Regions from separate parts of the Streptococcus sp. IsoGale022 genome, predicted to be linked through region 1. Evidence: predicted binding sites of a transcription regulator. Region 1 holds the regulator's gene; the other holds the start of a gene.
What was found. Region 1 encodes Rex, which represses fermentation and respiration genes when NADH is low (regulators of the CRP and FNR family bind a similar motif). Its sites were predicted from a motif close to TTGTGAANTANTTCACAA; they were not measured.

Region 1 (3,416 bases):
AAATTTCCCATCTCCCCTGACGAGCTAGGGATTGACTTTCTATCTGCTTCAGCTCATAAGTTTCACGGTCCCAAAGGCGTTGGCTTCCTTTATGCCAAGAAGATGGATTTTGACAATTTCATGCACGGTGGTGATCAGGAAGAAAAACACCGGGCCGGAACTGAAAATCTAATCTCTATCACAGCCATGGCGGCGGCTCTGTCAGAAAGCATGGAACATCTAAAAGAAAATCTAGAGCGTGCACAAGACTTAAAAGACAACTTACTTGCTGACTTATCGGACATTGACTTTTACTTAAATGAAAGTCAACCAAGCTTGCCATATGTCATCAATTTGGGATTTCCCAATCAAAAAAATGACCTGCTTCTGCTTCAAATGGATTTAAATGGCTTTTCCATTTCAACAGGCTCAGCCTGCACAGCCGGAGCTATACAACCCAGTCATGTCTTGCAGGCTATGTATGGCAGGGATTCCAATCGCTTGTATGAGTCCATTCGGATCAGCACTTCGGACCAAACGACTTTGCAAGAGATTCAATCATTTACAAAGAAATTAAAAGAAATTTTAGGAGGATAAGATGGCCTTTCAAACATCTGTTAGCTTAGCAAACTGTGAATATACCTATTCACTTCACCCAAATGTCAAGAAATTCACCTTGCGCGACAATACATTCGCTGAAAGCAAGGTTGGCAACTATGAACTCTCTCGTCTGCTGGAATCTGTACCCAATAGCGGAAATGGCTTTCTGCTGAAAATCATCGTCAATAAAGATTTGAATGGCTTCAAAATCAACATCACTGACAAATCAGGCCTGCGCTTGGTCAATATTTTCAAATCAGAAGATCATCACATTATCCAACAAAAATTTTATTTCTTGATGGATAGCTTGGTTGAAAGAAATATTTTTGAAAAGACACCACAATAAGCAAGATTCTCGTAATTTTGCTTTTTTGGTTTTGACTCTTCAAAATTTAAACGAGCTTGACCTCTACTTGGAACGCTTGAAAATATCAAATGACTAATCGAACCAAAAGAAAGGATTAACCATGGTTGAACTGACCTATTTGGACTCATATAAGGTAAAACGAACACTCACCTATGAAGACTTCGACGAATTTCTTCTAGCCTTCTCTGGCTGCGTCACGGTTCCTGACTCGCTCAAGGTGCTTACTGTTACTTATAAGGGACACCAGCTGCCTTTTACAGGGCTAATTGGGGACTTGTACCGCCAAATGTACCAGTTAGACCTACGTCCCTATCAGGACTAAGTTTTTCACCCCTACCATTCCCAGCGATTACTGATTTTCTTTTTTATAAATCAAACATCCTTAATTAGTTGATTTTTTCACAAACTTCCTATAAAATAGAATTAGAAAGGTTGTGATTTTGTGAAAACTGAAAAAAATACTACAATTCCTCGAGCAACAGCTAAGAGACTGTCGCTCTACTATCGTATTTTTAAACGGTTTAATGCTGAGAAGATTGAGAAAGCCAACTCCAAGCAAATCGCTGAAGCCATTGGTATTGACTCTGCTACTGTCAGACGAGATTTTTCTTATTTCGGTGAACTTGGCCGCAGAGGATTTGGTTATGATGTCAAGAAATTAATGAACTTTTTTGCTGACCTCTTGAATGACAATGCTATCACCAATGTCATGATTGTTGGTGTTGGTAATATGGGGCGGGCTCTACTGCACTATCGTTTTCATGAGCGCAATAAAATGAAGGTTGTAATGGCTTTTGACACAGATGACCATCCAGAAGTTGGCAGCACAACCAACGATGGGATTCCTATCTATGGAATTTCCCAAACCAAAGAAAAAATACAGTCAGGAAATGTGCAAACTGCCATCCTAACTGTACCTAGCATAAAAGCCCAAGAAGTCGCATCTATCTTAGTTCAGGCTGGTGTAAAGGGTATTCTCTGCTTCTCACCAGTGAACCTATCCCTGCCTAAGGACGTGGTCGTTCAGTATGTTGACCTGACTAGCGAACTGCAGACTCTGCTCTACTTCATGAGAAAAAATGATTATTAATTTGAAAGAGGTATTAAACACTCTATGAGTAAACCTATTATTGGAATAACCGGAAATGAAAGAGAAATCCCAGACGATCACTTCATCCATATGAGCTATACAGCGACAGGATTCGTTGAGGGAGTTAAAGAAGTTGGCGGAATTCCAATGATTTTGCCAATCGGTGATGAAGAAATGGCTAAACAGTATGTTTCCATTGTCAATAAATTAATCATCACAGGCGGTCAGAATGTATGTCCCCAGTTCTATGGAGAAGAAAAAGTCATTGACAGCGATGATTATCTACTCAAACGGGACATTTTTGAATTAGCTTTAATCAAGGAAGCCCGTCGTCAAAATAAACCAATCTTCACCGTCTGCCGCGGAACTCAACTTTATAATGTCGCCCTAGGCGGTACTCTTCATCAAGACATTGAAGATCATTGGCAAGATAGCTCTGCTGAGTACACAACTCAAAGCATGGTGACCAAGAACGGCTCCATTCTGCATGAAATCTATGGCCCTGCATCTGAAATCAACTCCTTCCACCACCAAAGTATCAAGGATTTAGCTGCTGGCCTAGAAGTCATCGCCTATGATCCGCGAGATAAAATTATTGAAGCCATCACTTCTACTGACGGCAGTCCTTTCCTTGGCGTCCAATGGCACCCAGAGTTCTTGTTTGGCTCCAGAGAAGGAGACTTAGCTCTGTTTGATTATGTTGTCAATATTCTTTAAAATCCTCTATTCCTAGAAAAACTTCTGTTCTACACGAATAGAAGTTTTTTATATTCACGTAAATCAAATTATATCATATCTGCCTCTTCTCGGTAGCTATAGTAGTTAGACTTGGACACAATTAAATGATCTAAAAGAACCAAGCCCATCATCTCACACGCTTCTTTCATATGCTGGGTCACCTCATCGTCGTTTCTGCTAGGAACGACTGAGCCTGATGGATGATTGTGTACCAGTATGATAGATGTCGCTAGGTGCTTGAGAGCATAGTGGAGAATTTCTCTTGGCTCAGCAATACTTCTGCTTACAGTCCCCATGAAAATAGTCTGCTGGTGCAAGATTTGATTTTGACTATTAAGATAAATAGCAACCAAGCACTCCTGCCTCATGTCTCCTAGCTCTTGCTGCATCTTCTGAGCTAATTTTTGACTGCCCATAATCTGCTCTTTCTGAAGAACCTCTGCTCGGTTAATCCGACGCCCTAATTCGATAATGGCCTGCAGCTCCACAGCCTTAATCGGACCGATTCCAGAAATAGTCTGCAATTCCTGCAAAGTTAAATACTTAAGATCGTTCAGACTGGAAATAGATGATAAAATTCTTTGAGAAACTTGAAAAACAGTTTCTTTTTTATTGCCTGTCCTGAGAAAGATTGATAGGAGC
Region 2 (3,416 bases), on a different contig from region 1:
ATTTGCAGGCTCAAAATATGGACCAAATCGTCTGTGACCATCTGAAACTGGATGTGCCGGCAGCAGATATGACAGAGTGGTCAGCCATGGTAGAGAAAGTAATGAGTCTGGAAAAGCAGGTCCATATTGCTCTGGTCGGTAAGTATGTTGAGTTGCCAGATGCCTATATTTCAGTTGTCGAAGCGCTCAAGCATGCCGGCTATGCCAATGATGCGGAGGTTAAGATTGACTGGATTGATGCGAATCAGGTAACGGCCGAAAACGCAGCTGAGCTTCTTGGAAGTGCGGATGGGATTATCGTTCCGGGTGGTTTTGGTCAGAGAGGAACTGAGGGTAAGATTCAAGCAATCCGCTATGCGCGTGAGCAGGATGTGCCTATGTTGGGGATTTGCTTGGGTATGCAGCTGACCTGTGTCGAATTCGCCCGTCACGTCTTGGGATTGGCTGATGCCAACTCAGCGGAGCTCAATCCAGACACACCATTTCCGATTATTGACCTCATGCGTGATCAGATTGATGTTGAAGACTTGGGTGGAACGCTGAGACTGGGGCTCTATCCTTCTAAGCTTAAGCCTGGCTCTAAGGCAGCAGCAGCTTACGATCATCAAGAAGTTGTACAGCGCCGTCACCGTCATCGCTATGAATTCAACAATGCTTTCCGCGAGCAGTTTGAGGCAGCCGGATTTGTATTTTCAGGAGTTTCACCGGACAATCGCTTGGTCGAAATAGTGGAAATCCCGGAAAATAAATTCTTCGTAGCCTGTCAATACCATCCAGAGCTTTCCAGCCGACCGAACCGACCTGAGGGTCTTTATACAGCCTTTGTCACAGCAGCGGTAAAAAAGGGCCAGGAGAGATAGACTTGTTTTGTCTGAACTAAGCGACTTTTCTAGAGAAATGTTATAATGAAAAATAAAAGGAGGGAAGAAGATGTTTCTAAACATTTTAGCTAGTATTCGTACTAATAATTTTCAAGATGAGCATTGTGTAGAAAAAATCCAAGCTCTCTGGCAGGAACAAGAGGGAGCTGTGAAAGAAGCTTTTGCCCAAGGGGAACCGGTCTATGCTGTCTATCATGACTATGCCAGTGATTACAAAGGAGACTATAGTCTCTCTATCTGCCGTTTAACAGATGGGGAAGTCTATGATTTTGACACATCCGAGCAGATCTATCAAGTATTTGAGGCGGATAAGGAGGATCCTCAAGCGATTCTTCATGCTTGGCAGAGGATTTGGCAGGCAGAAGAAACAGGTGAGCTTCATCGGGACTACACTATTGACTTTGAAAAATACGATCCCGACCAAACGGTGGCTGTATTTGTTGCGACTCAGCAGCACTGAGTTTTCTGTGTTCCTGCCTTAGCTTCATTTCGCTTAGATTTCCTAGATTTGCTGATTGAGTAGAAAGTTGATTTTTTGAAATAAAGTCAAAAATTTTCTTGACAAGCCTTAGCTGTCCTGTTATACTAGTAAAGTACTCAATCGCGGGGATGGCGGAATTGGCAGACGCGCAGGACTAAGGATCCTGTGACCGCTTTAGGTCGTGAGGGTTCAAGTCCCTCTCTCCGCATCAAGTAAGCTGGCTTCGGCCAGCTTTTTCTTTTTGCAATAGAGACGCTTAAAATGCTGAGTGTCTCACTGTAATTCTTTAAAATTTCAGGAAAAACTAGCAATTTTAGTGAAAAAGTGATAAAATAAACAATGTAAGTGGTTTAACCACAAAAAATAAGAGGAGGCCTGATAAGAATGGCAATCGTTTCAGCAGAAAAATTTGTCCAAGCAGCTCGTGACAATGGTTACGCAGTTGGTGGATTCAACACAAACAACCTTGAGTGGACTCAAGCTATCCTGCGTGCGGCAGAAGCTAAGAAAGCACCAGTGCTTATCCAAACTTCAATGGGTGCTGCTAAATACATGGGTGGCTACAAAGTTGCTCGTAATTTGATCGCTAACCTTGTAGAATCAATGGGCATCACTGTACCAGTTGCGATTCACTTGGACCATGGTCACTACGAAGATGCACTTGAGTGTATCGAAGTTGGTTACACTTCTATCATGTTTGATGGTTCACACCTTCCAGTAGAAGAAAACCTTAAATTGGCTAAGGAAGTCGTTGAAAAAGCACACGCTAAAGGTATCTCAGTAGAAGCTGAAGTTGGTACTATCGGTGGTGAAGAAGACGGTATCATCGGTAAAGGTGAATTGGCTCCAATCGAAGACGCTAAAGCAATGGTTGAAACTGGAATCGACTTCTTGGCAGCTGGTATCGGTAACATCCACGGTCCATACCCAGCAAACTGGGAAGGTCTTGACCTTGACCACTTGAAGAAATTGACAGAAGCTCTTCCAGGCTTCCCAATCGTATTGCACGGTGGTTCAGGTATTCCTGATGACCAAATCCAAGCAGCTATCAAACTTGGTGTTGCCAAAGTTAACGTTAACACTGAATGCCAAATCGCATTCGCTAATGCAACTCGTGCATTCGCTCGCGACTACGAAGCAAACGAAGCAGAATACGACAAGAAGAAACTCTTCGACCCACGTAAATTCTTGGCTGACGGTGTAAAAGCCATCCAAGCATCAGTTGAAGAACGTATCGACGTATTCGGTTCAGAAGGTAAAGCTTAATCTAGCTTAACCATATAAAACAGAAACCTGCCCGTAAGGGTAGGTTTTTTTGTGTTTGCTTTTATAGAGAATATACTTAAGACTACTACATCCAAAGTTGCTAAACGAATGTAATTTTTTACAATGATTCTAAGACTACCCTTGGCGAACGAATATAACAGCTTTACGCCTGTTTTCAAAGGAAATCACTGTCTTTCCCAAAGTAAATTGGAACATCTAATTTTTAGGAATACAGAGTGGCTAAATGAATGATAGAACTTTCAAAAAATTTAATAGTTTAAAGCACTTAGCACCTGTTTATATTGATGAAACGGGATTCGATACTTATTTTTATCGAGAATACGGTCGCTCATTATAAGGTCAGTTAATAGGAGGTAAAGTGTCTGGAAGAAGATATCAGAGGATTTCTTTGGTTGCAGGTCTAACAAATAGTGAGTTAATCGCTCCAATGACTTACGAAGAGACGATGACGAGCGACTTTTTTGAAGCTTGGTTTCAGAAGTTTCTCCTACCAAAATTGAATACACCATCAGTTATTATTATGGATAATGCAAGATTCCATAGAATGGATAAGCTGGAGCTCTTATGTGAAGAGTTTGGGCATAAACTTTTACCTCTTCCTCCCTACTCACCTGAGTACAATCCTATTGAGAAAACATGAGCTCATATCAAAAAACACCTCAAAAAGGTATTACCAAGTTGTAATACTTTTTCGAGGCTCTTTTGTCTTGTTCTTGTTTCAATTGGCTATAGTGTTCACCATCTAAAGAATTACTTGATTGGTTAGA

Region 2: the regulator Rex is predicted to act here: its motif matches at 1,685-1,702, upstream of RG608_RS10965 (class II fructose-bisphosphate aldolase).

What each region holds. Positions count from the first base shown of each region.
Region 1 is NZ_JAKZJI010000001.1:4,676-8,091, reverse strand. Features, by position in the region: gene RG608_RS00045 (cysteine desulfurase family protein) at 1-576, shown strand, start outside; gene RG608_RS00040 (DUF1831 domain-containing protein) at 578-925, shown strand; gene RG608_RS00035 (DUF4649 family protein) at 1,047-1,268, shown strand; gene RG608_RS00030 (redox-sensing transcriptional repressor Rex) at 1,389-2,036, shown strand; gene RG608_RS00025 (gamma-glutamyl-gamma-aminobutyrate hydrolase family protein) at 2,061-2,753, shown strand; gene radC (DNA repair protein RadC) at 2,822-3,416, opposite strand, start outside.
Region 2 is NZ_JAKZJI010000025.1:12,938-16,353, reverse strand. Features, by position in the region: gene RG608_RS10980 (CTP synthase) at 1-860, shown strand, start outside; gene RG608_RS10975 (GyrI-like domain-containing protein) at 931-1,341, shown strand; tRNA gene RG608_RS10970 (tRNA-Leu) at 1,485-1,570, shown strand; gene RG608_RS10965 (class II fructose-bisphosphate aldolase) at 1,747-2,628, shown strand; partial or broken gene RG608_RS10960 (transposase) at 2,891-3,381, shown strand.